3 regions of the Mesorhizobium sp. LNHC232B00 genome follow, and region 2 is predicted to be linked to each of the others. Evidence: riboswitches for the same ligand, from Rfam matches in the RefSeq annotation. Region 2 holds a riboswitch; each other region holds the start of a gene.
The links. A riboswitch is a leader RNA that binds a small molecule or an ion and turns the genes downstream of it on or off. The one in region 2 is predicted to bind thiamine pyrophosphate.

Region 1: linked by a shared signal. The riboswitch ahead of thiB (thiamine ABC transporter substrate binding subunit) and the one ahead of thiC (phosphomethylpyrimidine synthase ThiC) in region 2 are both predicted to bind thiamine pyrophosphate.
Region 3: linked by a shared signal. The riboswitch ahead of X743_RS143300 (YkoF family thiamine/hydroxymethylpyrimidine-binding protein) and the one ahead of thiC (phosphomethylpyrimidine synthase ThiC) in region 2 are both predicted to bind thiamine pyrophosphate.

Annotation. Positions count from the first base shown of each region.
Region 1 covers NZ_AYWP01000061.1:2,243-12,888, reverse strand. The annotation lists gene X743_RS138075 (ABC-F family ATP-binding cassette domain-containing protein) at 1-675, opposite strand, end outside; gene X743_RS138080 (thiamine diphosphokinase) at 677-1,321, opposite strand; TPP riboswitch at 1,408-1,522, shown strand; gene thiB (thiamine ABC transporter substrate binding subunit) at 1,566-2,564, shown strand; gene thiP (thiamine/thiamine pyrophosphate ABC transporter permease) at 2,813-4,432, shown strand; gene thiQ (thiamine ABC transporter ATP-binding protein) at 4,425-5,222, shown strand; gene X743_RS138100 (M48 family metalloprotease) at 5,541-6,947, shown strand; gene X743_RS138105 (RNA polymerase factor sigma-32) at 6,963-7,826, opposite strand; gene X743_RS138110 (amino acid ABC transporter substrate-binding protein) at 8,149-8,922, shown strand; gene X743_RS138115 (amino acid ABC transporter permease) at 9,041-9,721, shown strand; gene X743_RS138120 (amino acid ABC transporter ATP-binding protein) at 9,718-10,485, shown strand; gene X743_RS138125 (CarD family transcriptional regulator) at 10,644-10,646, opposite strand, start outside.
Region 2 covers NZ_AYWP01000036.1:32,609-43,254, reverse strand. The annotation lists gene X743_RS141590 (hydroxymethylpyrimidine/phosphomethylpyrimidine kinase) at 1-67, opposite strand, end outside; gene X743_RS141595 (thiamine phosphate synthase) at 58-663, opposite strand; gene X743_RS141600 (thiazole synthase) at 660-1,433, opposite strand; gene thiS (sulfur carrier protein ThiS) at 1,437-1,634, opposite strand; gene thiO (glycine oxidase ThiO) at 1,603-2,604, opposite strand; gene thiC (phosphomethylpyrimidine synthase ThiC) at 2,601-4,436, opposite strand; TPP riboswitch at 4,540-4,656, opposite strand; gene X743_RS141620 (acetyl-CoA carboxylase biotin carboxylase subunit family protein) at 4,880-6,184, opposite strand; gene hemA (5-aminolevulinate synthase) at 6,756-7,967, opposite strand; gene X743_RS141630 (GntR family transcriptional regulator) at 8,816-9,484, shown strand; gene X743_RS141635 (SDR family oxidoreductase) at 9,496-10,248, opposite strand.
Region 3 covers NZ_AYWP01000030.1:66,072-76,717, forward strand. The annotation lists gene X743_RS143330 (isoprenylcysteine carboxylmethyltransferase family protein) at 1-499, opposite strand, end outside; gene X743_RS143325 (tetratricopeptide repeat protein) at 740-4,858, shown strand; gene X743_RS143320 (hypothetical protein) at 4,904-5,659, shown strand; gene X743_RS143315 (ABC transporter substrate-binding protein) at 5,725-6,741, opposite strand; gene X743_RS143310 (ABC transporter ATP-binding protein) at 6,734-7,501, opposite strand; gene X743_RS143305 (ABC transporter permease) at 7,498-8,250, opposite strand; gene X743_RS143300 (YkoF family thiamine/hydroxymethylpyrimidine-binding protein) at 8,360-8,968, opposite strand; TPP riboswitch at 8,959-9,072, opposite strand; gene X743_RS143295 (hypothetical protein) at 9,257-9,571, shown strand; gene msrA (peptide-methionine (S)-S-oxide reductase MsrA) at 9,641-10,159, opposite strand; gene X743_RS143285 (hypothetical protein) at 10,350-10,625, opposite strand.

The DNA of each region.
Region 1 (10,646 bases), on a different contig from region 2:
CTGGCGGCCGAGCTTGTGCTGCTCGCGCTCTTCCTCTTCCAGCACCTGATCGCGCCACTCCTCGAAATGGCCAAAACCCTTGTCGAGCCTGCGGGTCTGGCCGCGGTCAAGCCAGATGGTGGCGCGCGAGACGCGTTCGAGGAAACGGCGGTCGTGCGAGATGACGATAAGTGCCGACGAGGTGCGGACAAGCTCTTCTTCCAGCCACTCGATGACCGACAGGTCGAGATGGTTGGTCGGCTCATCAAGCAGCAGGATGTCAGGTTCCGGCGCCATGACGCGGGCAAGGGCAGCGCGCCTGGCCTCGCCGCCGGACAGATCGTTCGGCCGCTCCTCGCCCGACAGGCCGAGATGCTCCATCAGATAGCTGGCGCGGTAGGGATCATCGGCGGGGCCGAGGCCTGCCTCGACATAGGCGCGGACCGTCGCGAAGCCTTCCATGTCGGGCATCTGCGGCAGATAGCGCACGGTCGCCGAAGGCTGGCGGAACACCTCGCCGTCCTGGGGTTCGATCAGGCCGGCGGCGATCTTGAGCAACGTCGACTTGCCCGAGCCGTTGCGGCCGACCAACGCGATCTTGTCGCCGGCCGAAGCGGTCAAGGCGGCGCCATCGAGCAGCGGCGTGCCGCCGAAGGTCAGTTTTATCCCGTCGAGATTGAGAAGAGGCGGGGCCATGTCAGCTTTCGGGCAAGGGATAGGGATGAGCGAGCAGCAGCGCGCGGCCATGGCCGAGCGCGATTTCGAGGCCGCCCCTGACCTCGTTGGAGATGGTCAGCGATGAACCGAAGGCCACCTCGACATGGTTCAGCGGCCATTTGGCGCCGGTGACGGTCAGGCCGGCAAGGTCTGAAAAGCCGAGGATCGAAAACAGCGTGCCGTCGGCATAGTCGAAGCCTGTCTTTCTCAACAGCAAGGGTACGCCTTCCTGGGCGCCGCTGGTCAGCACCACTCCGGTGCCGGTCTCGGCCAGCCGCAGGGCGAGCGACAGATGCAGGAAAGCATGGTCGGCCCGTTTGCCGCCGAAAGCGCCTGCCAGCACCAGGCGGGTCGCGCCGCGCGCGAGCGCGGCGGCGATCGCCAGTTCGCCATCGGTCTTGTCCTTCTCCGGCGGAAAGGTTTGGCGGGGCACGGCGGCCAGATCGTCAGGCAGATTGGCCGGCACCGAATCGAAATCACCCACCCAGAGTTCCGGGACAAGGCCGAGCAGCTGCGCATGGCTCATGCCGGCGTCGGCGGCGATCACGCGGCAGCCTTCGATCTGGCGGTCGAGCCGCGGCGTGCGGATGAGATCGCCGCCAAGCAGGATGGTGAATGTGCTCATATCGTGTGGCCCTTACCAGCCCGACACGCGAAACGGAAGGCGGCAAACTCCACTTGCGCGGTTCATTGGCCCGGCCTATGTGTCGAAACGCTCTAACGGGGTGCCGGACGCGATCTTCGCGGACCGGCTGAGAGGCAGTCTCGCCAACCCGCTGAACCTGATCCGGTTTGTACCGGCGGAGGGATTAGACGTTTCGGACAGTCCGACGCCTCAATTCCTTTCAACTCGAACGAAGGAGGCGCCGATGCGCACGCTTTTATACTCTCTTGTCTCGGCAGCGGTTCTGGCGCTGTCCGGGCCGGCCTTGGCCAAGGACAAGCTCACCGTCTACACCTATGAAAGCTTCACCGCCGATTGGGGTCCAGGCCCCGTGGTGAAGAAGGAATTCGAGGCCGAATGCGGCTGCGATGTCGAGTTCGTCTCGGTCGCCGACGGCGTGGCGCTGCTCAATCGCGTCAAGCTCGAAGGGGCCTCGACCAAGGCCGATATCGTGCTCGGCCTCGACACCAATCTCACCGCCGACGCCAAGGCCACCGGCCTGTTCGTGCCGCATGGCGCGGTCAGCGACGTCGATGTGCCGGGCGGCTGGAGCGACGATACTTTTGTCCCCTTCGACTATGGCTATTTCGCCGTCGTCTATGACACGCAGAAGCTGAAGACACCGCCCAAGAGCCTGAAGGAACTGGTCGAGGGCAGTGCCGACGACAAGATCGTCATCCAGGATCCGCGCACCTCGACGCCCGGCCTCGGCCTGATTTTGTGGGTCAAGTCGGTCTATGGCGACAAGGCGCCGGAGGCCTGGGCCAAGCTCAAGGCGAAGGTGCTGACGGTGACGCCGGGCTGGAGCGAGGCCTACGGCCTGTTCACCAAGGGCGAGGCGCCGATGGTGCTGTCCTACACCACGTCGCCGGCCTATCACATGATCGCCGAGAACAGCGAGCGCTACCAGGCGGCGTCCTTCGAGGAGGGCGAATACCTGCAGATCGAGGTCGCCGGCATCACCACCACGGGCGCCAAGAACCCGCTGGCTGCAAAGTTCATGGCCTTCATGACCAGCCCGAAATTCCAGGACGCCATCCCCGAGACCAACTGGATGTTCCCTGCCGGCAAGACCGACAAGCCGCTCAACCCGGCCTTCGACAAACTGGTCAAGCCGACCAAGACCTTGCTGTTCAACCCCGAGGAGGTCGCCGCCAACCGCAAAGCCTGGGTGGACGAATGGCTTTCGGTGATGAGCAAGTAGGGTTGAGGCAAACCGAGCGAAGATGATTGCTCTACGGCGCCCCCCTCTGTCCTGCCGGACATCTCCCCCACAACGGGGGAGATCGAACGTCATCGGTGATTTCGCAAATCGCCGACGCTGCAGATATAAGCTAAGCGCGGAAACTGCCAATCTCCCCCCAAGTGGGGGAGATGTCCGGCAGGACAGAGGGGGGCGCCGTAGAGCACAATCCTTTGTAAGTGCCGCGACGCGAAGACAGGCGGTCCAGCGTGCAACGCGCGTCTGACCCCCGCGTCACCGCAGGCATCATCGGGCTCGCCGCGATCGCGCTGCTGATCGGTGGCGCGTTTGCCGGGCTGCTTGTCGAGGGCGCCCACGATCTCACGGGCGCTTGGGCGGCCTTCGATCCCTATCTGCTGCGCGTCGTGCGCTTCACGCTCTGGCAGGCCGCGCTCTCGACACTTCTGTCGGTCATGCCGGCGCTGTTCGTGGCGCGTGCGCTGTCGCGGCACCCGCGCTTCCCTGGCCGCGCCTTCATCCTGCAGCTCTTTGCCGTGCCGCTGGCGTTGCCGGCCATCGTCGCGGCGCTCGGGATCCTGGCGCTTTACGGCCGCGCCGGTTATTTCGCCGGCCTGTTCGGCGCGGTCGGCGGCCAGGGCTGGCCAGGCATTTACGGCCTGTCCGGCATCCTTATCGCCCATGTCTTCTTCAACCTGCCGCTCAGCACGCGGCTGTTCCTCGAGACGCTGCAGACCATTCCTGCCGACCAGTGGCGGCTGGCGAGCCAGCTTGGCATGGGCGCGCGGCCGGCGTTCCGGCTGATCGAATGGCCGACGCTGCGCGCCGCCTTGCCCGGCGTCGCCGGGCTCGTCTTCATGCTCTGCATTACCTCCTTCACCATCGTGCTGACGCTCGGCGGCGGACCAGGCGCGACGACGCTGGAAGTCGGCATCTATCAGGCGCTGCGCTTCGATTTCGATCCCGCGCGGGCGGTCGCGCTGACGCTGCTGCAGATCGCCTTGACCTTTATCGTGGTGCTGACGCTGACGCGGCTTGGCGCCAATATCGTCGGCGACACCAACCTGCCGGTCGCACCGCGCCGTTATCTCTCCGTCAACCGGACCGAGACCTGGCTGAACGCGGCGCTCATCGTGCTGGCGCTGCTGTTCGTTGCCGGACCGATGGCGGCCACGGTGATCGCCGGGCTTGGCGCCGATCTCGGCCGGCTCGCCGAAGAGGCCGCAGTTCGGCAGGCGACGCTGACGAGTGCGGTGCTGGCCTTCCTGTCGGCGCTGCTTTCGGTGATGCTGTCGCTGGCCTTGACCATGGCGCGCCGAGCGCTGGCGCTGAACCGCCGCTCCGGGCCAAGGACGCTGCTCGAACACGCCACCGATACCGGCGCGGGGTTCGTCCTGGTCGTGCCGCCCATCGTCATCGGCGCCGGCTGGTTCCTGCTGCTGCGCCATGCCGGCGATGTCTTCGCCATCGCCCCGGTCATGGTCGTCACCGTCAATGCGGTGATGGCGATGCCTTTTGCGTTGCGCGCCGTCCGTCCCGCCTATGATGCGGGCAGCGAGCGTCACGAACGGCTCTGCGCGCAGCTCGGCATAGCGGGCTGGGCCAGGCTGCGGCTGGTCGACTGGCCGTCGCTGCGGCGGCCGCTCGCCACCGCCTTCGCCTTCGCCATGGCGCTGTCGCTTGGCGATCTCGGTGTCATCGCGCTGTTCGGCAGTGATTCCGTGCAGACATTGCCCTACCTTCTGCTGGCGCGCATGGGCAGCTACCGCACCGCGGATGCCGCCGGCCTGGCACTGTTGCTCGGCCTGGTTTGCCTGGCGCTGGTCCTGGCAGCGGACCGGCTGGGGAAAGGAATGGCCCGCGATGTCTGACGGGGCGATTGGCAGGAAAGACGGGGCGATTGGCAGGAAAGGTGTTCCGGTGCGGCTGGATAAGGTTTCGTTCAGCTATGGCGAGGCGCCGCTTGCCTTCGATGTCGCGTTCGCCGCAGCGGAAATCACCGCCATCATGGGGCCGAGCGGCTCGGGCAAATCGACGCTGCTCAACCTGGTCGCCGGGTTCGAGACGCCACGCTCCGGCCGTGTGCTGATCGGTGGGGCCGATGTCGGCGGCGCGCCTCCGGCGGCGCGGCCGGTGTCGATGGTGTTCCAGGAAAACAACCTTTTCGCTCATCTCAGCGTCGAGCAGAATGTCGGGCTCGGCCGCTCGCCGTCGCTGCGGCTGACCGAGGCCGACCGCGCGGCGATTGCCGACGCGCTTGCGCGGACCGGCCTTGCCGGCAAGGAACAACGCTTGCCGCGCGAACTCTCGGGCGGTGAGCGCCAGCGCGTCGCCCTGGCCCGCGTGCTGGTGCGCGATCGCCCGGTGCTGCTGCTCGACGAACCCTTCGCCTCGCTCGGGCCCGCTTTGCGCGACGACATGCTCGACCTGGTTGCCGGCGTCCATGCCGACCATGGCATGACGGTGCTGTTCGTCACGCACCAGCCGCAGGATGCGCGCCGCATCGGCCAGAATGTGGTGTTTCTGGACAATGGCGCCGTCGCGGCCACCGGCTCCGCCGACGATTTCTTTGCCGGGGCTGGTCCCGAGGCGTTCCGGCGCTATATCGGTGCCGGTGCTGGGGATGCCGTATCACGAGATATTGCCCGGAAGCGGACATAATTTACGGTCAAACCGGCTTCGGGCGAAGTGGCGCTTGCTTGCCATGGCAGACGTAGTGTGGCTAGGTCCGCCCTATTGGTCCGGCACAGGCCGTGATTTGCCTACAGCATCCGCCGCACGCCCCGAGGGACGTGTGACGGATGCTGTAGTAGTTTGTTTGCGCATGACAATTCCGAAGATCGCCCCCGATTTTCGCGGTCATGCGCCGGGACCCGAAAGGAAGCCGTTCTGGCGATCGGCGTTGACAGACCAAGATGGAACCCGCTGGCGCGCTTTCTGGCGCTGGCCGGTTTTGCCGTGGCGCTCGCAAGCTGCCAGATGTTCACACCTCCGGCAGTCCAGGAATCCGGCTTCCAGCCGTCCGACAGGCCGATCACGGTCGACAATGTCGGCGCCAACAACAAACTCGCCGAACTAGCCAAGGCGCAGCACCCGCGCATCCTGGCGACCTATGGCGGGGAATATTCCGATCCCAAGCTCGAGCGCATGGTCGCCAAGGTGGTCGGCAGCCTGACCGTGGTGTCGGCCAATCCGACCCAGACCTACCGCATCACCATCTTGAATTCGCCCAACGTCAACGCCTTCGCGCTGCCGGGCGGTTATCTCTACATCACGCGCGGCCTGCTGGCGCTGGCAAACGATTCGTCCGAACTCGCCGCGGTCATCGCGCACGAGATGGGCCACGTCACCGCCAACCACGGCCTGCAACGCCAGCAGCTGGAGGCCGAGGAAGGCCTGGCGACCAAGGTGGTCTCGGATGTGCTCGGCGACAGCCCGACCGCCAAGGCGGCACTGATCCGCGGCAAGCTCAGGCTGGCGCAGTTCTCGCGCAACCAGGAATTGGAAGCGGACGCCATCGGCATCAAGTCGATCGGCGAAGCCGGCTATGATCCATACGCCGCCGGCCGGTTCCTGCAGTCGATGTCGGCCTATACCGATTTCCGCTCGATCAGCGGTGCCACCGACGCCAGCCTCGACTTCCTGGCGACGCACCCCAACACGCCGCAGCGCATCGATCTGGCGCAGCGCCATGCCCGCCAGTTCGGCGCACCCGGCGTCGGCACGCGCGACCGCGATTCCTTCCTCGCCGGCATAGACGGCCTGCTCTACGGAGATACGCCGGAGGAAGGCTATGTGCGCGGCGAGACCTTCCTGCATCCGGGCCTCGGTGTGTCATTCACGGTGCCGGATGGCTTCATCATCGACAATTCCGCGGCAGCGGTGACGGCGACCGGGCCGGGTGACATAGCCATCCGCTTCGACGGCGTTTCGATCGACAAGAACCGCGCCTTGACCGACTACATCCGCAGCGGCTGGGTCGCCGGTCTCGACGACAGCACCGTCAAGCAGGAAACGATCAACGGCAACGAGGCGGCGACCGCGCATGCCGGCGCCGAAGGCTGGCAGTTCGACATCGCGGTGATCCGCGCCGGCGGCCAGGTCTACCGGCTGCTGACCGCGGCCCCCTCGGCCAGCACCTCGCTCGACACGGTGGCACGCTCGGTCAGCGGGTCGTTCCGTATCCTGAGCCCTGCTGAAAAAGCGGCCCTGAAGCCGCTGCACATCCGCGTGCTCACCGTGCAGCCGGGACAGACCATGGGCTCGCTCGCCGCGCAGATGGTGGGCGTCGACCGCAAGCTCGACCTGTTCCGCGTGCTCAATGCGCTGTCGCCGGGTGCCGCTGTTTCGGCCGGTGACAAGGTCAAGATCGTCACCGACAAGTAAGAGCCGGCTTCGCGATCAGGCGGCTGTCGCCAGGAACTCCGGATTCTGCTTCACCAGCGCGACCTTGAGCTTTTCCATGGCGCGGGCCTCGATCTGGCGTACGCGTTCCTTGGAAATGCCGAGCGTTTCGCCGAGTGCCTCAAGCGTCGCACCCTCGTCGCTGAGCCGGCGTTCCTCGATGATGCGCAGTTCGCGGGCGTTGAGGGCGGCGAGAGCCGCTTTCAGCCAGACGGAGCGGCGCGCGACATCGATGCGGTCGCTGACGACCTCATCGGGCAGCGGATCGTCCGAGACCAGGAAATCCATCCGCTCGGTGGCGCCCGCATCGTCGGCCAGCGGCACGTTGAGCGAGGAATCCGGAGCCGACAGCCGCGAATCCATCATCGCCACATCGGCTTCGGAAACACCAAGCGCAACCGACACTTCGCGATACAGGGTTTCGTTGGAGAGCGGCTCGGCGCCGTTTGCCAAGCGGGCACGCAAGCGCCTGAGATTGAAGAACAGAGCCTTTTGCGCGGAACTCGTGCCGCCGCGCACGATCGACCAATTGCGCAGGATGTAGTCCTGCATCGAGGCCCGGATCCACCATGTCGCATAGGTCGAGAACCGCACCTCGCGTTCGGGCTCGAAGCGCGCGGCGGCCTCGAGCAGGCCGACATGGCCTTCCTGGATCAGGTCGCCAAGCGGCAGGCCGTAATGGCGGAATTTGGAAGCCATGGAAATGACCAGCCGCATATGGGCGACGGTGATGCTGTGCAAAGCGTTCTGGTCGTTGTCTTCTTTCCAGAGCAGGGCCAGCCGATGCTCCTCGTCACGCTCCAGGTAGGGGGCCTTCATGGCCGCGCGGACCATGGTCCGTCCTGCCGTGTCTTCCATCATGAGGCACTCCCTGGCTCAGGCGATGCGAATAACGAACTGGCAGGGCGTCGGGTTGAAATCGCGGCGTCGTGCCCTAGAACAGCCAAAACTGCCATGCGCGAGAAAAGTTCCGCCCGCGCGGGCAGGCGAGCGGTATCATCCGGGCGATTTCGCAGCGGTTGCCTGGACCATCAGGATGCTGCGAATAAGTCTCCTTCGGAGAATGCGGTTTCAGAAATCCATCGTTTTTGAAATCTCGTTCCTTATTTTTTCGACCTGCATCTGTCATTTTCCAGCCCTCACAACATGCCGGGTTGCCGGCCAAGGACGGGATCACAGAAAAATGAAATGGCTCAAGTCGCTCATCATCGCCGGAACGCTGCAAGCCCTGGCTGTCGCATCGGGCCATGCCGGCGCCAATCTCGACCAGATCAAGCAGGCCGGGGTCATCAAGGTGGGCACGGAAGGCACTTACGCACCCTTCACCTATCATGACGCTTCCGGCGCGCTGGTCGGCTTCGATGTCGAAATCGCCAAGGCGATCGGCGACAAGCTCGGGGTGAAGGTCGAGTTCCTCGAGGGCAAGTGGGACGGACTGATCGCCGGCCTCGACGTCAACCGTTACGATGCCGTCATCAACGAAGTCGGCATCACCGACGCCCGCAAGGCCAAGTATGATTTCTCCGACCCCTACATCGCGTCCAAGGCGGTGCTGATCGTGCGCGGCGACAACACCGACATCAAGACCTTCGCCGATCTCAAGGGCAAGAAGTCGGCGCAGTCACTGACCTCGAATTTCGGCAAGCTGGCCGAGACGAACGGCGCCGAGCTGGTCGGCACCGATGGCTTCGACCAGTCGATCCAGCTGCTTTTGACCGGCCGTGCCGACGCCACCATCAACGACAGCCTGTCGTTCCTCGACTTCAAAAAGCACAAGCCCGACGCCAATGTGAAGATCGCCGCGCAAGAGGAAAACGCCGACTATTCCGGCGTCATCGTGCGCAAGGGCGATCCCGAGCTGGTCGCCGCGATCAACAAGGCGCTGGCCGACATCAAGGCGGATGGCACCTATCAGAAGATCGCCGACACCTATTTCGGCCAGGACGTTTCGAAGTAAGTTTTCCTGGGATGGGCCGGTTCCCGGCCCGTGCGATGCATCCAGCGGCGAGCCGTCTTTGACGGTTTGCCGCTTTTGTCGTGATATGGCTGACGTCTAGCATTCTGGAGGGTCTTTCGTGCCGCACTGGCTGCAACTGATGCTGGAGTCGCTGCCTTCGCTGCTGTGGGCCGCGCTGATCTTCACCGTGCCATTGACGCTGCTGTCCTTCGTGCTGGGCCTGACGGTCGGCCTGGGCGCGGCGCTCGGCCGGCTGTTCGGACCCAAGCCGCTGGTCGCGCTCGTGCGCTTCTATGTCTGGATATTTCGCGGCACGCCGCTCCTGGTGCAGCTGTTCCTGATCTTCTACGGCCTGCCATCGGTCGGCATATTGCTCGATGCCTTGACCGCGGCGCTGATCGGCTTCACGCTCAACATCGGCGCCTACACGTCGGAGATCATCCGCGCCGCCATCGGCTCGGTGCCGAAAGGCCAGTGGGAGGCCGCCTATTCGATCGGCATGACCTGGAGCCAGGCGATGCGGCGCACCATCCTGCCGCAGGCCGGCCGGGTCGCGGTGCCGCCGCTGTCCAACACCTTCATCTCGCTGGTCAAGGACACCTCGCTGGCAGCCGCCATCACCGTGCCGGAGATGTTCCAGGCGGCGCAGCGCATCGTCGCCACCACCTACGAGCCGCTGATCCTCTATGTCGAGGCGGCAATCCTCTATCTGGCGATGAGCTCGGTGCTGTCGGCCCTGCAGACGCGGCTGGAGGAACGGCTCAACCGCTATGGCGGCTTCCTGGAGGCACGCTCATGATCGGCCTCACCGACATCGAAAAGCGCTTCGGCGACAATCTGGTGCTGAAGGGTGTGACCGTCGCCATCGACGAAGGCAGCGTCACCGCGCTTGTTGGCCCTTCGGGTGGGGGAAAAAGCACGCTGCTGCGCTGCATCAACCTTCTGGAGATCCCGACATCGGGCACGGTCCGCATTGGCGACGAAACGCTGGAATTCCGCCCGGGCATCAAGGTGGCGACCGCCGACATCAGGCGCCTGCGCCTGCAGACCGGCATGGTGTTCCAGAATTTCCAGCTGTTCCCGCACCGCACCGCGATCGAGAATGTCATGGAAGGCCTGGTGACGGTGCTCAAATGGTCGCCGCAGAGGGCGCGCCAGCGGGCGCTGGCGCTGCTGGAGAAGGTCGGCATGGAGCACAAGGCCGATGCGTGGCCGGCGACGCTGTCGGGCGGCCAACAGCAGCGCGTGGCCATTGCCCGGGCACTGGCGCCATCGCCGAAAGTGCTGCTCTGCGACGAGCCGACCTCGGCGCTCGATCCGGAATTGGCTCAGGAGGTGGTCGACGTGCTTGGCAAGCTCGCCAGCGAAGGCACGACCATGGTGATGGCGACGCACGACCTGCGCCTCGCCTCCAAGATCGCCCAGGAAGTGATCTTCCTCGATGCCGGCGTCGTCGTCGAAAAGGGGCCGTCCGCCGTGCTGTTCGGCAATCCGGAGCGCGAACGGACCAAGCGGTTCATCGCGACGCTGAAGCAGGAGGCGGAGAAGGAGGCCAAGGGGTGAGTCTTCTACTTCCCCCCTTGTGGGAGGTCGGACCGAAGGTCCGGAGGGTAGGCGCTGTCCCCCACCCCGCTGCTTTGCAGCGACCCTCCCCACAAGGGGGAGGGTAAGCAAAAACCCGGCGCGAGGCCGGGTTTTTCAGAACTCGAAGGTTCAAAGGCTCA
Region 2 (10,646 bases):
TTCCGCCTCCACCGCTGGAGTCAGAACCGCCGACCACGAGCACATGCGGTTCTCGCCTCAGCGCCATGGCTTTGTCTTTTCGATCCATTCTCGCGTGCGCGCTTCGGGATCGGCATTCAACGTGATGTCGGTGAGCACCGCCGCGCTGTCCGCACCAGCCTCGAAGACACCGTTGAGCCGGTCGGGGTTGAGGCCGCCGATGGCGACCAATGGGATCGGCGCCACCCGATGCTTCCACGCGCTGATCCGCGCGAGCCCTTGCGGCGCCCATTTCATCTGCTTCAGGACCGTGGGATAGATGGGGCCGAGCGCGATATAGTCGGGCTCGGCAGCGATGGCCGTTTCCAGTTCTAGATGATCGTGCGTGGAAAGCCCGAGCTTTAATCCGGCGTACTTGATCGCCAGCAGGTCGGCCGCAGCCAAATCCTCTTGGCCGAGATGGACGAAGTCGCAGCCTTCCTCGATTGCCGTGCGCCAATAGTCGTTGACGATCAGTTGGCAACCATGGACCGCGCAGACGCCGTTCGCGCGGCGGATTTCCGTCCGCAGCGTGGCCTCGTCCCTATCCTTGATGCGCAGCTGCACCAGCTTGACGCCGAGCGGCACCAGCCTTTCGATCCAGGCAGCGCTGTCGACGATCAGGTAGAAGGGATCGAGCTTCATGAAAATACTGCCCTGCCGATGGTCGGTGTCGATGGCATGGCGACGTCGCGCGGTTCGAGCATTCCCGAGCTGAAAGCTTCACGACCGGCCTCGACCGCCTTGCCGAACGCGCCCGCCATGCCGACCGGATCGGCCGCCTTGGCAACCGCGGTGTTCAGGAGAACGGCATCAAAGCCGAGTTCCATGACAGTCGCCGCGTGTGACGGCCGCCCGAGCCCTGCATCCACAATCAGAGGTACCTCAGGGAAATGTGTGCGCATCGAGCGCAGCGCCGGAATGTTGACCGGCCCGAGGGCGGAACCGATCGGTGCACACCAGGGCATCAAGACCTTGCAGCCCGCCTCCAGCAGCCGCTCGGCGACGACAAGGTCATCTGTGGTATAGGGGAATACAGCAAAACCGTCCTCGCACAGGATGCGGGCGGCTTCGACCAGACCGAAAACATCCGGCTGCAGCGTGTCATGGTTGCCGATCACTTCGAGCTTGACCCAGTTCGTACCGAAGACTTCGCGCGCCATCTTCGCGGTCGTGACAGCTTCCTTGACGGAGTGGCAGCCAGCAGTGTTGGGCAGGATTCTGACGCCGAGCGATCGGATCAACGACCAGAATTTTTCGCCGGCCCTGCCGCCTGCCATCTCTCGGCGCAACGAGACGGTCACCACCGCCGTGCCCGAAGCCCTGACTGCATCGGCAAGGATGGCCGGCGAAGGATATTGAGCCGTGCCAAGAAGCAGGCGCGACGGAAGCTCGGCTCCATAAAGCTCGATCATGGCCTAGCCGCCCTGCATGGGCGAGAGGATTTCAATCCGGTCGCCGTCGTTCAACTGGAATTCCGCCCGGTTGGATTTGTGCACGAGGTCATTGTTGACGGCCGTCGCCAGCCAATCGCCCTCATAGTCAAGCGCGGCAAGCAGCGCCTCCAGCGTTGTGGCGGCAACCTCATGCGCTTCGCCGTTGACCATCAGTTTCATGAGCAAGCTCCTTCGTTCTGTCGTGACTGAAAACCAGGTCGGCAGTCTGGCGCGCCATGGCGGGAGCCAGGAGAAAACCGTGACGATAGAGGCCGTTGATCGCGATGATTTCACCGTTCGTTTCGACGCGCGGCAAATTGTCGGGAAAGGCTGGGCGGACGCCGACACCGGTTTCAACGATCTCGGCCTCGCCAAAGGCCGGGTGGAGGGCATAGGCGGTACCCAGCAGCTCCATCATGGAACGCGCCGTCACCGGTCCGGCGCTCTGGCTTTCAATCATCGTCGCTCCGATCATGAAACGGTGATCGGTGCGCGGCACGGCATAAAGCGGAAAGCGTAGATGAAGCAAACGGACCGGCCGCGACAGCGAGACATCAGGCGTGCGAAGAATCAGCATTTCGCCGCGAACACCGCGCAGCCTGTCATCGGCCGCTGCCATTCCCATACAGTCTATCTGACGGGCGAAACCCGAAACAGGCCGGGCGTCGCAGCCGAAGTGGAATTTGACACCCATGGTCGCAAGCTTGTCATGAAGTGCCGCCATCGCCGGGCGTGGGTCGAGGTGAGCCTCGTCGGGGAAGAGCAATCCGCGGCGGAAGCGGCCGGCTAAGTCGGGCTCCAGCAAGGCAATTTCATCTTCCTCGACGCGCCGATAGCCCGTCGTGCGGCTGGCGAACCGGTCGAGCTCGCCCGCATCGCGCGGCGCGGCCAAGACCAGCGTTCCCCGTCGTGCTACCAAGCCGGGCGTTGCGGCGTCCCACCAGTCGGCGGCGTCGCGTCCGAGATCCAGCACCGGCTGCTCGGCGCTTTCACGCTCGCACCACGGCGCCAACATGCCACCGGCGAACCACGACGCATTGCCGCCAAGGGCAGGCCTTGTCTCGGCAACGGTAACCACCGCGCCGCGTGCGGCGAACTCGAAGGCGACGGTGAGGCCGGCAACGCCGGCCCCTTTGACCAAGACCTTCATGATGGCTCACGTGGCTGAGGTATGAGCGGCGCGCCGGTCTCGTCCGCCGGCAGGTAGAGATCGCCGCCCTCGCGGTATTTCGCCGCCATCGCCGCCATGCCCTCTTTCTGCGCCTCGGCACGGATGTCGTGAGAGATACGCATCGAGCAGAATTTCGGTCCGCACATCGAGCAGAAATGCGCCACCTTGTGCGCTTCCTTGGGCAAAGTCTGGTCGTGGAAGGACCGCGCCGTTTCCGGATCGAGCGACAGGTTGAACTGGTCCTCCCAGCGGAACTCGAAGCGCGCGCGGGAAAGCGCATCATCCCTGACTTTCGCTGCCGGATGGCCCTTCGCCAGGTCGGCGGCGTGGGCGGCGATCTTGTAGGTGATCACGCCGATCTTGACGTCGTTGCGATCGGGAAGGCCGAGATGCTCCTTGGGCGTGACGTAGCAGAGCATGGCGGTGCCGAACCAGCCTATCATGGCGGCCCCAATGCCTGAGGTGATGTGGTCGTAGCCCGGCGCGATGTCGGTTGTCAGCGGTCCAAGCGTATAGAAGGGCGCTTCGCCGCAGACAGCGAGCTGCTTGTCCATGTTCGCCTTGATCTTGTGCATCGGCACGTGGCCGGGGCCCTCGATCATCACCTGGCAATCCTTCGCCCAGGCGATCTGCGTCAGCTCGCCGAGCGTCTCCAACTCGGCGAACTGCGCCGCGTCGTTGGCATCGGCGATCGAGCCGGGACGAAGGCCGTCGCCGAGCGAGAAGGATACGTCATAGGCTCTGGCGATGTCGCAGATCTCCGCGAAGTGCTCGTAGAGGAAGCTTTCCCGGTGATGGTGCAGGCACCATTTTGCCATGATCGACCCGCCGCGCGAGACGATGCCGGTGACCCGGTCGACGGTCAGCGGGATGTAATGCAGCCGCACGCCGGCGTGGATGGTGAAATAGTCGACGCCCTGCTCGGCCTGTTCGATCAGCGTGTCGCGGTACACCTCCCAGGTCAGATCCTCGGCAATGCCGCCAACCTTCTCGAGCGCCTGGTAGAGTGGCACCGTGCCGATCGGCACCGGTGCGTTGCGCACGATCCAGTCCCGGATGTTGTGAATGTTGCGGCCGGTCGACAGGTCCATCACCGTATCGGCGCCCCAGCGAATCGCCCAGACCATCTTTTCGACCTCTTCGGCCATCGACGATGTGACGGCGGAGTTGCCGATGTTGGCGTTGATCTTGACCAGAAAATTGCGACCGATGATCATCGGCTCGCTCTCGGGATGGTTGATGTTGGCGGGAATGATCGCCCGTCCGCGCGCCACCTCGTCGCGGACGAATTCGGGTGTGACGAAATCGGGCAGCATCGCGCCGAAAGCCTCGCCGTCGCGCTCAAGCTTGCCGTGCAGGATCTCGCGACCAAGGTTCTCGCGGATGGCGACGAACTCCATTTCGGGTGTGATGATGCCGGCGCGTGCATAGGCAAGCTGCGTCACCGCCTTGCCTGCTTTGGCCCTGAGCGGTCGGTGGCGGATGGGAAATTCTGGCGTCAGGCGTTCGCCCGTCGCGAAACCGTTGTCCTCCGGCCGGACGTGGCGGCCGTCACAGTCCTCGACATCGCCGCGCGCCAAGATCCATTCGTGGCGAAGCCGGGCCAGGCCTTTTTGGATGCTGGTTTCGACAGCCGGATCGGTATAGGAGCCCGACGGGTCGTAGACGGTGACGGGCGGTTCGCTGGCTGTCGGATGGACGGAGATTTCGCGCATCGGCACCCTGATCTGCGGGTGGATGGCACCGGGCTTGTGGATCTTACGCGAAGCAGGCAGCGGTCCCGTCGACACGGCGGGGGTGAGGGCATTCATCTTGAGGCTCCTTTGCTCATGCATTGGAGACCCAGTTCTGTGCCGGAAGGATGAAAAGACGCTTCTGTCTACCTGCCGAAACAGGACCTCGGGCGTGAACTCCCGCAGAGCGCTTGCACCGTCCCTACGCCAGTATGAACTGGATCAGGTTCAACGGGTCACTGCGCCGCGAAAGCCAGCAGTATCTCAGCCCCTTGCCGGGACTCCCCTGGTGAATGCCTCAAGTTGAACGGGCCGGGGTTGTCTTGTCAAGCGCGTGTTCGTCCTGCGGCGGCGGTGGGCGGCAATCAAATTGGGCCCAAATTGGGCCGACGGCCTCGCCACGGGTCGCGGAGAAGTTCCGCGGGAGGTAGGGCAGGTGTGGCCAAAGCTGCATTTGCCTCGTCAAACTTGATGTGACATTGACGTAGACGGAACTGCTGCGTTTCAAGGATCTTAAGCCGTCAATGCCTGATCGGAACAGAACTGGTGGGCCGCCCGAACGCCCCACAAACATCGTGCTCTCGATCACCTCCTATTGTCGCCGGAAAAGGGGTGATCGACCAATCGATCAAGGCGACCGCTCGCTGAAGGGCGCCCTCGGTTTCAGCACGGCTGGGTGAAGTGGCAATGACATGTCCAATCCAGTCTCGGAAATCCCCCTTCCTGACGATCGGTGTCTTGGGTTCAACATTCAATTTGACCTCGGCCACACCTGATATAGCAGCTGCCTGAGTGTCGCCACCAATCCAGTCCAGGGTGCCATCTTGATCAGGAAGCAGGAATCGCGCGGCCGCAGTATGCGAATGCTTTTTGCGCAGATCCCATTCCTCGCCAATGACAAGCTTGATGTGCTCGGTGACGAGGTCGACACCGTAAGCTAACTGGACCAGTTGAGGGTCGGGCGCGCCACTAAGACGCGGATTGACTTCAATGACAACTGGACCGCGTTTCGTGCACCGGAGTTCAATGTTAGTTGGCCCCCAGCCAAGGCCGAGAGCCCGCAAACAGCTCAGCGAAACATCGGCGATGCGCTCACGCTCCTGATCGGTTAGCAGGGCCGGATATGTCACCTCACGTATGACGAAATGGGGGAGGGGACCAAAGTCATTGGCGCAAATCGCAACGACCTCATTCCCCATAACATTAATGCTATATAACGGGCCCTGTGCGAATTCTTCGACGAGTATTTTCGGTGTAGACCGCCATATGTGCTTTCCGCCCAATAGATAGGTCGTATGTTCGGCTACGTCTTCGAGGCTGCGGCACAATCGGACACCGATGCTGCCGCTGCCTACTGCCGGCTTAAGAATCACGGGCAGGCCGATCTCTGCAGCCGAGCTTTCTACCTCCGCCGCATTCGTTGCCAACCGATAAGCCGGTATTGGAACGCCGGCCTGCGCGAGGAGTTGGCGTTGCTTGAATTTGTCGCAGCTTCGTTCAATCGATTCAGGGTTCGGCCCCGGTAGATCGAAATGCCGGCAAAGCTTGCCAACTGTCGCATAGATCGATTCATGGTCCCCGGCAAAGCCAGTAATGCCAGCAATGTCGTGGGTAGCACGCAGCCGCGAACATTCGCGGACCAACGCTTCGAGATTGCCAGTGTCGACACGGATTGCCTCAACGTTTTCCGCCGAAAGATAGTCGTACCGAGGTGGATCAGCCGTCAGAGTAATTGGATGAAGACCAAGACACTGAGCCGCTTGGACGTATAGCTGACCAGTACCCCTATGGCCTTCGACCAATATGAGCGCTCTTCTTCTTACCATTGCTGTTAATCCCGATGTTGCGTGCTGGCGGCGGTCCGAGGGTAACCGGCGTCACTTTTATGGCCGTGCCGGACCTCAGACTCGCGGTGCCGTACCATTGTCAACGACTGACGGTTGTAAAAATCTTGTAAATTGATTTGAAGGATCTGTTGCAGCGTTGTTGATTAGGGCGGCGTCGGAGGCTTGCTCCGTTCACACCAGGTTAGCTGGGGTTGGTGTGTGATCCCGTGGGCCTGGGCGTGACCTACCCCTCGGGTAGGGCACGCCAAGCCACATCAAACTCGCAGCACAAGAACATGCGCTCTGGTCATACCGGCTCATGGTGAGCCCTGAATCTGGAACCGGCCCGATGTGTAAGCAGCGAGTCGTCAAACGGCCCCATTCAATCATGGAGTCACATCATTTAAGATCGCGAAAGCTGTCATTGCGGGTTACGGAACTGCTTTCCGATGACATTCGAAGATGCGATCGGGCGTCAGAACCGGATCGCGGACCGCCGCTTCCACCTCGGCGAGCCCGGCTGATATAATCAGGTCTGAGGCTGCTAGCCCTGTCGTTCCCAGCATTTACATTAGGCAGCCTTGCCAAGATTGTCCCGCTGCAGAACCTGCCTGAGCGCATCGACGAACGTTCGAATATCTGTCGTACTATGGGCAGGCGTAACCGTCACCCTGAACCGCTCGGTTCCCACCGGAACACTCGGCGCCAGAATTGGCTGAACGTATATTCCATGCTGATCTAGAAGCTGGCGGGACGCTTCCTTGCAACGGAATGGATCACCAATAAGCACAGGAATGATGTGGCTTCGGGTCGGCATGACGGGGATGCCCGCCTCTTTCAGCAATCCGACTAAAAGTTTCGTTTTCCGGTGCAGATCAATTCGTTCTGAATCTGAATCGCGAAGATGGCGCAGCGCTGCCAGCGCACCAGCCGCTAGGGCTGGCGCAAGCGCCGTGGTGAAAATGAAACCGATCGAGAAGCTTCGTATGCTGTCAACAATGGAGGCAGGTCCGGTCACATAACCCCCCATCGAGCCGAACGCCTTACCTAGCGTTCCTTCGATGATGGTTGGACGATCCATGATGCCAAGTTCCGCGGCAATGCCGGCGCCTTTCGGACCGTACATTCCAGATGCATGAACTTCATCCAGAAACGTCATTGCGCCAAATTCGTCCGCCATGTCACAGATATCTTTGATCGGTGAAATGTCACCGTCCATTGAATATACCGATTCAAAAACAATGATCTTGGGTCTTGCAGGATTTACACTGCGCAGAAGCTCCCGCAAATGCGCAACGTCGTTATGCCGGAAGACGCGCTTTTCGGCCCGGCTGTTGCGGCATCCACTAATAATTGAAGCGTGGTTGTGCTCGTCAGAAAAAATAATTGTGTCCGGCATCAAAGATGCCAATGTACTCAAGGATGAATCGTTTGAGCTGAAGCCGGAAACAAAAATCAATCCTGCTTCCTTATTGTGGAAACCTGCAAGCTCCCGCTCGAGCAACACGTGATAATGGTTGGTGCCACCAATGTTGCGGGATCCTCCCGATCCTGCGCCGTTGGCATCGATGGCGCGCTTCATTGCCGATAGCACTTTGGGGTGCTGCCCCATACCGAGATAATCATTAGTGCACCAAATGGTTATCTCTTTTCGGCCGTCGGGCCTATTGAGCCAGGCCTTTGGGAAGTTGCCAGACTGACGCTCCAGATCGGCAAATTCACGATACCCGCCACGGCCTTTGAGTTGCTCGATTCTTCCGGCGAAATACTGCACATAATCCAAATCAATCTCCTGTTGGGAAGCCGTTTTTCGGCGCGCTCAGTGCTGCTTCACAGCGCACCTGCGCCGGCCCATCCCGTCGCATCCCTCGACAAGCACCAGCAAGATTGGATTTCGACTACGCGCTTGATCTTGCGGGGGTTTCGGCCGCTCCAGCTAATTCGGGTAACGCGCCCCAAAGTGCAAGTGAAGAGAATGTTAAATCTATTTGTTACTGAAATGTCTGAAATTGCATAGTGTCGCAAGGGATTTCATAATTCTGGCCAGTCGTCGTTCGATTCCTGTCGCGGCCTTGTCAGAGCTGCGCTCGGCGGGCTTTCGGGTCCGAGAGCTGCAATGCGCGAGGGCCGCGTCTTGTCGCGCAACAGCCCTTGAAGCCCTTCGGCGGCGAAACGCTCTGCAAACGCCATACGCAGCGTTTGGACTTGCTGGCCTGCAGGATCATCTTGACGGTGCCGACGTCATCGTCGGTCCAGCCGGTTCGGAGTCGCCTCAGAATCGGAAATTTCTGCCCATCAGACTGGAAATTGACATGTAAGCTTCCCGGCTCCTTCAGATGTCATCATCTCCCGCACACCAACTCATGCCACGCAGATGAGATCGCGCCTTTTTCTGTCGTCACATTGTGAGAATCGGAAAAGAAGGGTCTCCTTGTTTTTTTTATATGAAACAAAATTTCACAAATAATTATGAAAACGGACATGTTTGCTGCAGACAATTAACGTACACGTACTTGTCTGCCGCTGAATAACAAAATATAGGCAGCAATTATAACTTATAAACGTAGTGAAACGCGTCAATCGACATTTCCGTAGAGCTGCAGCAGAGACGAGGGGAGTCCCATGGGCCCTATGAAGATGCAGCCCGAGGAGATGGGCAGCCTGTCCGCGCGGATTTACAGCAAGGTGCGGGATGGCTTGATCATCGGCAATTTCGCGCCGGGCGATCGTCTCCTTATGCAGGATCTTGCCGAGCAGCTCGGAACCAGCATTACGCCGGTGCGCGAAGCCTGTCTGCGGCTCGTCAGCGAGCAGGCGCTCGAGTTGCGCTCCGGCAGGTTCGCCGCGGTGCCAGACCTCAGCCGCGCCCGCTACATTCAGATCAAGCTGATCCGCGTGGCACTTGAAGGGCTTGCGGCAGAACACGCTGCCGACCATTTTGCCCCCGCCGATCTCGAACAGCTTGAGACCTTCCGCGCCTCATTTGTAGAGAGCCATAAGGCCGGTAATATCAAGGAAGCGCGATCCTCCAATCGCGCTTTCCACTTCGGCGTCTACCGCCTGTCGCGTATGCCGATGCTGATCGGACAGATCGAAAGCATGTGGGCCTCGATGGGTCCAATCCTTAACGTTTACGATCGGGAAACTCCGCGCGGGTACACCGGCGCGGAAGAACATGACCATCTCATCGAGGCCTTGAGGGCTGGCGACAGGAAGAGGGCCCGCGAGGCGATCGAGAACGACATCCAGCGAGGCTCACATGGTCTTCTGCGCTATTTCGACGAGCGCGGCTCCGGCTGAGCTGAATTGCCCTAAGCACCATCGATCTGCGCGACGCGCGGTGTGCGCAGGCCGGCTGTTTCCCCGCCGTCTACAGTCACCACCGTGCCGTTGACATAGCTCGATTGATTCGAAAGTAACCAAGCGACCACATCAGCGATCTCTTCAGGGGCACCGAAGCGGTTGGCAGGGATCCGCAGTTCGAGCTGCTTCTTGCGCAGTGCATCGCTTATGATGTTGCCCATCATGCGTGTTTCGATCTGGCCGGGGCAGACAGCGTTGAAGCGGATCTCCTCGCCGAACTCCAGCGCGAGTGCCTGCGTCAGCCCGATGACCGCGGCCTTTGAGGCGCAGTAGGCAGCGAGCCCTTCTTCGCCCGTCTTTCCGGCGATGCTGGCCATGTTGACGACTGAACCCCTCCCGAGCCGCAAGCCGTCCAGCGCATGACGGATGAAGAAAAAGACGCTGCGTGCATTAACCGCAAGGACCTCATCCCAATCGTCCTGGGTGGCGGTGGCGAAGGCAATGCGCTTCGACATGCCGGCATTGTTCACGAGCCCCGCGAGCCGGCCGTTGCCAAGTTCAAGCGCACGGTCGACGACACGGCGGCAATCGTCTTCACGGACGATGTCACCGGCAACGAACGTGACATCGTGATTGGCGCGTTCGAGCGCCGCGCCCGCTTCTGCATCTCGGCCGGTCGCCACCACTCTGGAACCGGCAGACGCAAGTTTCTCCACGCAGGCCCGCCCAATCCCGTGCGTGGCGCCTGTTACGATGATCATTCCAATTCACTCCATTGCGTATTTGGCAACCGCACAGTTTGGGGGGCTCGCTTTTGGGCCAATCCCCGCCCCATCAAATCATGACGAACAACGTTGTCGTCACCTAGGATCAGTGGATCAAGTTGTGACGCGGGTTATAGCCGGTGGACTGGCCCAAGCGCCGGGCCGTCGGCCCAACGGCTAGATTGGCGATACTGCGCATGTGGCCATGTCTTTCCTCGCGTGATGGGGTGTTCCCTAGAAGCGGAGCAATATGCGGGTGTGACGACCGATAAGGCGGACCGGCTATTCCGATAGGGACATCCATACTGTCGCATGACCGACTCGTCACCCCCGCAAGGCCAGTAATGCCAGAAGTGCTGCACAATACGCCAAGAACGCACACCGACCAATCAGTG
Region 3 (10,646 bases), on a different contig from region 2:
GGTAGCCGGCATAGATTGGATGCCGCACCAGGCGGTAGGCACCGCCGGTCATCACGCCGCGATTGCCGGGCAGCAAGGCAAACGAACGCCCCAGCGATGCTTTCCCCCAGATGACAAACGACACCGCCAGTATCTGCAGCGGGGCTGCGACATACACCGGAATGATGGCCGCTCCCGGTTCCAGCGTGATGAAGCCGGCGCCAAAACTGGCAATCATGGTGACAATCACGGTGAGAGGGTTCCAGTCGCGTGTCACCGGGCGCCGCGACAGCATCAGCCATGTGAAGGTGAGCACCTCGGAGATTGCCAGCAACGCAATGTTGAGTCGGGTCGGATCCTCGATGAGATGGGATACGCCGCGGTAGACGAATATGCCAGCAAAGGCCAACGCACACACACGAAAGAAGCCTTCGCGCAGGTCGATCAGGTTTTCGCTCTTTCGTGCCGCGGACAGAATCCCGCTCTCATTGGCGCTCGAAAGGGTTTCACTTTTAGACATGAGCAAGCCAAGCACCCCAATGATCCCTCCGGGTGACCTTTGCACGCAACCATTGCCGGGCCGTTAACCGAAAAGCTCAGATCGGCACTAAATAGGGCTTCCGAAAGGCATGCGAGCCCCTAGGAAGTGCCTATCGTCTCAGCCGTATGCAATTTATGCTTGCATTTTTGGAACAAATAAAGAACAATGAGTCGATTGTCATTGAAACGATCAAAGGTTTTCGGGGGGAGGACCGGTGAAATGGTGAGCTGGAAGGCTGCGGGGCTGGTCGCCGCCGCGATCGGATCGCGCTTGCTGGCGAGAGGTTTGCGCCGAGGGTGGCCGGCAGGCCTTGCCGCTTTTCTCGCACTGAACACGGCCGCGCTCGCCGCCGGCAAGGACTACGCCGTCTGCTTCAGCGAAGGCAAGGTCGATGCCGACCAACTCATTGCCGCCTGCACGCCGATTGCCGAGGACAAGACGGAGCCGTCGCGGAACCGCGTTATCGCCTATTTCAACCGCGGGTCTGCCTGGTACAACAAGGGGGAAAACGACCGCGCCATTGCTGACTTCAACGTCACCATCAGTCTCGAGCCGGACTCCAGCGATGCCTACTACAGCCGTGGCCTGGCCTTCTTCCGCAAAGGCAAAACCGACGCGGCCATTATCGATTTCGAACAGGCGATCGCGGCCGATCCGAACTATGGCAAAGCGCATAACAATCTTGGCGTGGTCTGGCAGCAAAAGGGCGACCATGACCGGGCGATCACCGAATATGGCGAGGCGATCCGGAGCGATCCGCGGGATGTCCAGGCGTATGTCAACCGCGGCATAGCCCGCGCTTCCAGGGGCGACTACGACCTTGCCATCGCCGATTTCGACGCGGCCACGGGCTTCGATCCCGAGAGCGTGGACGCCTATACCAATCGCAGTGCCGCCTGGATCGCCAAGGGCGACTGGGCTCGCGCCTTCGCAGACGCCGATCGGGCGGTTGGGCTCGATTCCACCAGCATCGACGGCCACTACAACAGAGCCGTCGCCTTGACCAACAGCGGCGACGACGACCGCGCCATCGCTGATTTCGACAAGGTGATCGCCCTCAAACCGACGGACGCCGACGCCTACTTCGGCCGTTCGCTCACGCGGGCACGTAGCGGCGACACGGTCGGTGCAGTCGCCGATTGCCGAAAGGCCATCGAACTCGATCCGAAGAAGGCAGGTCTTTGTGACACAGGACCGGTCGGCACGAAGGCGCCGGCTGTGTCACAATCGCCCGACCCTGGCGCATCCCCCCTGTACGAACCGCTACAACTATATCCCAAAGAGGATCACTCCGAACTCGTTGCCTGGAACCTCGAACGGGGGCTGGAGCAGCAGGTGCAAGGCGACGTCGCAGGCGCGATAGAGTCATTCAGCTTCGCGATCCAGCTGGATCCTTACAACGCCGAAGCTTTTTACGACCGGGCGTTCGCCGAAGCGTCGCAAGGAAACCACGCGATTGCCGCCAGCGACTGTCGGCGCGCCATCGAACTCGAGCCGAAGCGCGCAGGCTCTTGCAGCCAACGCGCACCTGGCGAAACAGCTCCGCTGCCTGTCACGGAGACAAGAAACCCGGCAGCCGCAAAAGCCTTGCTTGAACGCGCCGAAACGCGGCTTGCAAAGTATAGTGTCGAAGGCGCACTTCTCGATTTCGACAAGGCGATCAGCCTCGATCCGGAGAGCGCTGAAACTTATTTCAGCCGGGCCGCCGCCAGGACACTGAAGGGCGATACGGCCGGTGCGGCGGAGGATTGCCGTCGCGCCGCCGAACTCGATCCAAAATGGGCGGCAGGCTGCAGTGAACGGGTTGCGGGCAACGAGAGGAAGTCGGCTCCACCGCCGGATGCACGACAGCCGAAGCCGCGAGCCGTCGTTCCGAATATTACGGCCACACAAGACACGCTGGCCGCGAGGGCCATGGAGGCGACCGATCCGCAAACCCTGGAAGCGGTCCTTGGCGGCGATGCCTTCCTGGACATGGGCAAGTACGATCAGGCGATCGGCGCCTACAACCAGGTGATCTCGCTCGATCCGAACGACCGGTTTGCCTATTTCGGTCGCGGCAAGGCCTGGGCTGCCAAACGCGCCTACAAGCAGGCGATCGCAGACTACGACAAGGTCATCGAACTCGCCCCCAATTTTGCCGCGGCGCATCTTCGCCGGGGTCTCGCCAAGGTTACGTCAAGCGATGCCGAGGGCGCGCTTGCCGATTGCAGCCGGGCTGCAACACTCGATGCAAAGGCGCGCGACGCATACTTCTGCAAGGGCATGGCATGGCAAGCGAAGGGCGACGCTGCCGGCGCGGTCGCCGCTTATTCGGCGGCGCTCGAGATCGATCCGAAGGATGACGCGAGCTATTACGGGCGCGGCATGGCGAGGGCCGGCAGGAAAGACTATGACGGCGCCATTGCCGATTTCGACAAGGCGATCGAGCTTGATCCAGGCAATGCGGACTATCTCGCCAGCCGCAGGGCAGCGGTGGCGACGAAAGCCGAGCTGCAACCCGGCGCCGAACCTGCGGTCCCGCAGGACCTCGACAATGATAGCCAGCCCGAGGCCAAGCTTTCGACCGCTGAGATGGCGAAGCTCATTCAGGCGACCGACCCGCGCGTTCTGGCCGCGGTACGGCACGGCGACAGCCTGTCGGATGCCGGCAAGTATGACCAGGCAATCAGCGCGTATGGCAAGGCGATCGCGCTCGACCCCGACAGCCCCCTCGCCTATTTCGGCCGCGGCAACGCCTGGAACGACAAGCGCGCCTATGATCGGGCGATTGACGACTATGACCGCGTGATCGAGCTCCTGCCAAATATGGTCTCTGCTTATGTTCGCCGAGGCATGGCCAAGGCCACCACCGAGGATGCCGAAGGTGCCCTCGCCGATTGCGGTCGGGCCGCCGCGTTCGATCCGAAGCTGGTGGATGCCTATTTCTGCATGGGCATGGCATGGCACGTGAAGGGCGATGCCCAGCGAGCGATCACAGCCTATTCGGCGGCGATCGAGATCGATGCCAAGGATGCCCCCAGCTACTACGGGCGCGGCATAGAACGGGCCGATAGCAAGGATTACAGCGGCGCGATTGCCGACTTCGACCAGGCGATAAGACTCTATCCGGGCAATCCGGACTACGCGGTCGTCCGCAAGGCGGCCGTGGCCGCCTTGAAGAAAGGCGGCGCCGCGCCGCTCACCGTCGGTTCCGATCCCAGGAACCTCCAAGCCTTCATGGATCGTGGCGATGCGTTCTACGATAAGGGCAAATTCGATCGCGCCATCGCCGAATATAGCAAGGCGATTGCGCTCGACCCAAGGAAAGCCTCGGCCTATGTCGGCCGCGGTACGTCGCTTGTCGCGAAAGGCAAATATGACGCAGCCATCACGGACTACGGCAAGGTTATTGAACTCTATCCCGCTTATGTCGACGCTTACATCGGTCGCGCCGTCGCCTGGAGCAAAAAGAACCAACTGGATCGTGCCGTCGCGGACTACAGCCGCGTGATCGAACTCGACCCGCAATATGCTCCGGTTTATTTCGGGCGCGGCAGCATCTGGTTCACCAAGGGCGAGTACGACCAGGCCATTGCCGACTACGACCAGGCGCTGAAGCTCGATCCAAAGCTGGCCCTCGCCCGCAAGGGCCGCCAGATCGCCATGGCGGCGAAAGCGAACGCCTCAAAAATGCCAGGCAAAGCCGTTGGCGAGGCGCCGACCAAGCCAAGCAGCGCTTCGCCAGCCGCGCAGGCGTTCAGCAAGGGCTGGACGCTGCATGAGAAGAACGACTATGACGGCGCCATAGCCCTGTACGGCAAGGCGATTGCATTCTTTCCGGCGTTCCACGACGCCTATCTGGCGCGAGCAATGGCCTGGGAGGCCAAGCGGGACTACGCTCATGCCGTCGCTGACTACAGCCAGGCGATCGCGTTCAATCCGAATCGTGCCGAGACCTACTACGACCGCGGCCAGAATCTCGGTTTCCAGGGAGATTACGACGGTGCGCTTGCGGACTACGACAAGGCCATCAGTCTCAATACCAGGGACGCAAAGGTCTATGCCGATCGGGGCCTCATATGGATGGGCAGACATGAGGACGCCGCAGCGCTGCGCGATTTCGAAAAGGCGCTCGGCCTCGACCGCAAGAACCCCTTCGCCTATTTGGGCCGGGGCGTGATCCGGATCAGCAAGGCGGATTATGACGGGGCCATCGCCGATTTGAGCCAGACGATAAAGCTCAAACCAGATTTCGCCACCGCCTACAAAGTGCGCAGCAAGGCGTGGGACGCCAAGGGCAACCACAAGCGTGCCGAGGCCGACCGCAATAAAGCGTTGAGCCTCGGCGCGAAATAGACAGTTTAGGGAGGGTCGGCGATGGCGCGTTGGAGAGGCTTGGGCGTGACGGCGGTCGCCGCTTTGTCTTTCGTTGCGGTAAAGATATTGCCTTGGGCGCTCGGTTTTTCCGGCGGCAAATATCTCTACCAGACAGTGGCGGGCTCGCCCGATCCGCAGACCCTGACCACAGCTCAGGTGAGCGAACAGATTCAGAGCCAGGGAAGCCAGATATTCATGGCGATCCAGCAGGAGTTTCCAGACGACTATGACGCCGTCGTGGAAAAGATCACTGCCGTGGCCAGACTTGGAAACGTGGAGCAAGTGCGAAACACGAGCAGGATGGCGGTCGCCAGCCTCAGGCAAAAATATGCATCCCTGCTGTCTTCGTCCCCAGACGGCAATGCCGCCGAGGCGCTGCGTGCACAATTGGCCATGCTCAACCATGTCATGGCGCGGGAAACCGCAATCACTTGCAACAACTACCTTCGCAACGGGCCGGACGCGCTCAGCATGCCGGATCAGGACTTCCTGACCGACATGGACAAGATCGGAGCCACCCTGTTCCACGCCTTCGGCGCGGCGAAGAAGAGCGGTCTGGCTGCCGCTTCAGCCAGCGATGAGGACTGGTCACTGCTGGCCGACGCTTTCATCAACGCTGGCGGCACTCCCACCGAGATGAATGCCATAGCCAATGTCAGCCCGGAATTCGAAGGTCTCTGCCCGGCAGTCGCGAAACTATATACATCCGCTCTTTCGCTGCAGGGCGAGCCCGGGCGGCACGTCAAAACAACTTTGCTCTATGAGATCGCCCGGAATTAGCCAAGGTCTGCGCATCCGCGCGATTGATGAGGACCCATCAGTTCCGAGAGCCGGATTGGCCTCCCCTAGCCCAGAGTTGAATTGCTGAAATACTTCGTGAAATCAGGGCGTTGCGTCAGAACCTTGCCATCGGCGTCGCGCAGAATGCCCGCAGTGAAAAGATAGTCGCCGATCGCATCCATCTTGGCCGGATCCATCGTGCCGATGGCGCCGTTTTCCGCGCGCAGATAGTGCCCGTCGATCAGCACCTTCAGCGAGGCCTCGATCAGCGCCGGATTGATCAGCGCATCCTTGTTGGCGGCGATGAGCAGCGCGGCCGCTTCATCGGGATGCTCGACGGCGAACCGGTAGCCACGCTGCGTCGCCTCGATGAAGGCCTCCGCAAGCTTAGGGTTCGCCGACAGATACGCCTCGCTCGACGAGATCAGCGTCGTGTGCTCGTCGGGCACGCCATAGTCGGCATAGACGAAGCTGCGCTGATGGACGCCTTTGAGTTCGGCCTCGACGCCCTCCCAGGTCAAAACCTCCAGCGTGAAGTCGACGGTGCCGTTGGCAAGGGCTTCGTAGGCGGAGGTGCCGAGCGTCACCGTTTCGAAATTGCCCTTGCCGCCATCGTGGCGGATGATGGTCGAGATCAGCGCGTTTTCCCAGGCGCTGCCGAAACCGCCATAGGTCAGGCCATCAAGGTCCTTCGGGCTCTTGATGTCGCTGCGCGCGGCATTGAACACCAGCCGGCCGGTTTCGGATTGCACCACGGCGTAGACGGCTTTCAAGTCAGCTCCGGCGGTCTTCTGGGTGAACAGGCTGATGGTGCCGTTGATGCCGAAATCGGCGACACGGTTGGCGACCAGCGTGCCGGCGCCGGTATCGCTGTAGGGCAGAATGTCGACCTCGAGGCCAGCGCCCGAATAAAACCCTTTGTCGCGGGCGACGAACAGCCCGATGTGGTTGGTGTTGACCGTCCAGTCCAAAGCGACGGTGATTTTCTGCATCGCCGCGAAAGAGCGGCCCGGTCCGGCGATTAGCGGAAGGCCGCTGGCGAGGGTAAGCAGCAAGGCCTGCCGGCGCGTCAGATCAGTCATGTTGATGTCCTTTGGAGGGTTGAGGGTTAAGCAAAATGTCGAGGATCTCGGCCTCGAGTGCGATGGCCTGGCGCGCGGCGGCACCGGTCGGGTCGCGCGGACGCGGCAACGGCACCCTGATCTCGCGCAGCACACGGGCCGGGCGCGCCGACAGCACATAGATGCGGTCGGACAGGTATACGGCTTCGCGCACATCGTGGGTGATGAGCAGTGCCGTCCAGCGATGGTGCCGCCACATCTGCTCGAGCCAGCGCTGCATGGCGGCGCGGGTCAGTGCGTCGAGCGCGCCGAAAGGCTCGTCGAGCAAAAGCATGTCGCGCTCCTGCACAACGGTGCGCAACAGCGCCGCGCGCTGGCGCATGCCGCCCGAAAGCTGCGCCGGAAAATGCCGCTCGAAGCCGGCAAGTCCGAATTCGGCGAACAGCGGCGCGACCCGCGCCCGTGCTGCCTTGCGCTTGATGCCTTGCACTTCGAGCCCGAGTGTCGCGTTGTCGAGGATGCGCCGCCACGGCATCAACGCATCGCGCTGTGGCATGAAGGCAAAATGCCGGCCATGATCGTCGAGCGGCGCGCCGTCGAACAACATCTCGCCTTCGCCATGTTCGGCGCCGGTCAGAAGCTGGAACAGCGTCGACTTGCCGGCGCCCGAAGGCCCGAGGATCGAGACGAATTCGCCGGCACCGACGTTGAGCGAAATGTCGGCAAGCACGTCGAGCCCGCCAAACGCCTTGCGCACATGTCGCAAATTAAGCCGGCTCATCTTCGCGCCGCCTTTGCCGCGGCTTGCTTGCCCGCGGCCCGTTCCCAGGGCATGGCAAAGCGCTGCAGCAGCACCGTCAATCCGAACAGGATGAGAGTAAGCGCGGCGCTGACGCCGACGGCGGCCAGCACCAGGTCGGGGCGAAAATTGTTCTTGGCGTTGAGCATGTAGATGCCCAGCCCTTTGGCGGCACCCGCATATTCGGCGAAAATGGCGCCTACGACGGCATAGGTGATGGAGATCCGCAGGCCAGCGAAGAAATATGGCAGCGCCGAAGGCAGCCGCGCCAGCACGAAGACGCGCCAGCGCCCTGCCCCCATGGCGCGTAGCATCTGGCCGATCTCGGGCTCGGTTGCCTCGTAGCCCTCGACCAGCGCCACCAGCATCGGGAAGAAGGTAACCAGCGCCACCAGCATGATCTTGGGCGCCAGCCCGAAGCCGAACCACAGCACCACCAGCGGCGCGATCGCAACCAGCGGCAAGGTCTGGCTGACGATGAAGACGGGAAAAAGCGCGCGCCGCAGCGGCTGGAAGAAGTCGACCAGCATCGACAGCGCGAAAGCGGCGCTGAGTGAAAAGACGAAACCGATGAGCGTGGCGCGGATAGTGGGAACTGCGTTGTCGACCAGCGCGTCACGATTGAGCATCGCCTGCTCAAAGACACGTGAGGGCGCCGGCAGCGTCGTCGGCTTAATGCCGGAATAGGTAGCGTAGAGTTCCCAGGCCACGAGCAGCAGCCCGACCGACATTATGGCCGGCACTGCCTTGGCGAGGATGCCCGCGAGGTGACGCGGCCGGTTGAATGACGATGAGACCACGAGAGGACAACCTTGACGGTCGCGCATCGGCGCGAGCGGTTCAGACAGCGGTGGGGCTGTTGGCGGAAACCGTGACGTCGAGGGTTACATGGCCGGCACCCGGCCCGAAGCGGCAGAAAGCTTCGTTGAGCGCCGAAAAGATCGCGCCCGTATCGCCGCGCAGTTTGGTGCAGAAATTCTTGGAGCGATCGTAGACGCCGGACTGTTTCAAGAAATCGATGCAACCATAGATCTCGTCCATGTGGTCGCCGGTACCCATCACATAAAGCGAGAATTGCGCCGCCGCCGGCTGGCCGGTGGCGACCGCGCCATGCACGGCTGCGATGGCGGCTTCCTTGCGCGGGCCGAGCGGCCCGACAGGCCCGCCGAAGGCCTCGGAGCGGCAGATCGGATCGTCCGGCTCGCCTGGGCAGCCACGCGAAATGGCGGCTGACAAAACGCAATGCTTGCCGCTGCGCGCGGCCTCCACGAACAGGTCGCGCAGAGCCGGGAACAGCACTTCGGGCGGCCCGACCAGCAAGGTCGAGATGTCGTCGGTCTCGATCCTGAGCCGGTCACGATAGGGATCGAGCGCACCGAGCGCGCCCAAAATGACGCCGACGAAATCGTCGGCCATGGGATATAGGGAAATCTGTGCGCCTGAAAACATAGCCCGCCTCGCTCCGCTGGTATTACCCAGATCAGCTTCTAGGGTCTGTGGGCTTGCCGCCCCCGTCTCAGCCCCGACCGTACGGAGCACCCCTGTGGATGGGCGCGTTAAAGCACCATTCGACCGATTGGGGAAGCCGTTTTTTTCAGCGAACTGCGCCAAAAGCATTGCGCCAGAGCGGGAGCGGTTGGCTCCGCCGGCGCGAGAATTTATCGGGAACCTTCACCAGACCGAGCGGTTGTCCTACCAGTCGCTACGCGACGAGTTCACAGAAAATGGAGACAAACCATGTTCATGAGAATCCTCGCAGCTTCGACGCTCACCATCGGCTTGGCGACATCGGCCATGGCGCAGAGCAATGGCACAAGCGGCACCGACGGAGCCGGTAGCGGCAGGTCGGTCACGGTCGATCCTAATACGCCAGCTTCGCCGAACACGGTCGACCCGTCGGTGACCAACAGCACGACTGGCACGCTGGATGATATGAATTCCAACGCGGATCGGAATTGCCCTGCCCATCCACAGGGCGCGCAGTCCGATGCCAATGGCACGTCGCCGGGCACCACAGCGCCGACGGTTAACGACAACCATTGCGGCAAGTAGGATTTGCAATGAGAAGAAGCCGCGGAGCGCTCGCTCCGCGGCTTCTGAAATCCTGTCGTATGGCTGAATCTATGGCACCGCTTTTTCTCGAACCGGCAGCTTCCAGCCTGGCCTGACGAAATGGCAGGTGTAGCCGTTGGGATATTTCTCCAGATAATCCTGATGCTCCGGCTCGGCCTCCCAGAAGGCACCAGCCGGCGCGACTTCGGTGACGACCTTGCCGGGCCACAGCCCAGAGGCATCCACGTCGGCGATGGTGTCTTGTGCGACGTTCTTTTGCTCGTCGCTGGTATAGTAGATCGCCGAACGGTAACTCATCCCGACATCGTTGCCCTGTCGGTTGCGTGTCGTCGGATCGTGGATCTGGAAAAAACGCTCCAGCAGCGTCCGATAGCTAATCACGGCCGGATCGAAATTGATCTCGATCGCCTCGGCGTGCGTGCCATGATTGCGATAGGTGGCGTTTGGCACATCGCCGCCCGAGTAGCCGACACGAGTCGAGATGACGCCGGGATAGCGCCGTATCAGATCCTGCATGCCCCAGAAACAGCCGCCGGCAAGCACTGCGCGTTCGGTCGAAGTCGCCATGTCACCTCTCCTCAAAAAGCAATTCACGGAAAAACGGACCGCGGTTCCGTCTTGAATTGCACGACAACAAATTGGATTTCCCATAAATGGGCATTGTCGGCGACTTCGTCCAGTCGCCCGAACGCGGCGCCGGCAGTGCGTGCGGCCATGCACCGAAGAAATAGCACGACGCGGAACGGGATCGTGGACTTCAGCTGTGCGGTTGTCCAGTCGGGCCGTCGACAGCAACCGGCAGGCGCGCGCCGGGCGGGATGGCGGCAAAACTGATCGCCACCGGCGGCGCCTCTTGCGACCAGTTGAAAAGGACGGTCTTGACCTGAATGTTGTCCAGCCATGCGTGCAGCTGCGGTGGCACGCGACTGCCCGGCCAAACCATCAGCATGCCGTGGTCGTGCAACCGCTTCGGTGTGATCCAGGGTGCGAACCGCATATCGAGGTCGGTGAAAATCGGGTCCGTTCCGGACACATAGGTTACGGTTTATACCGG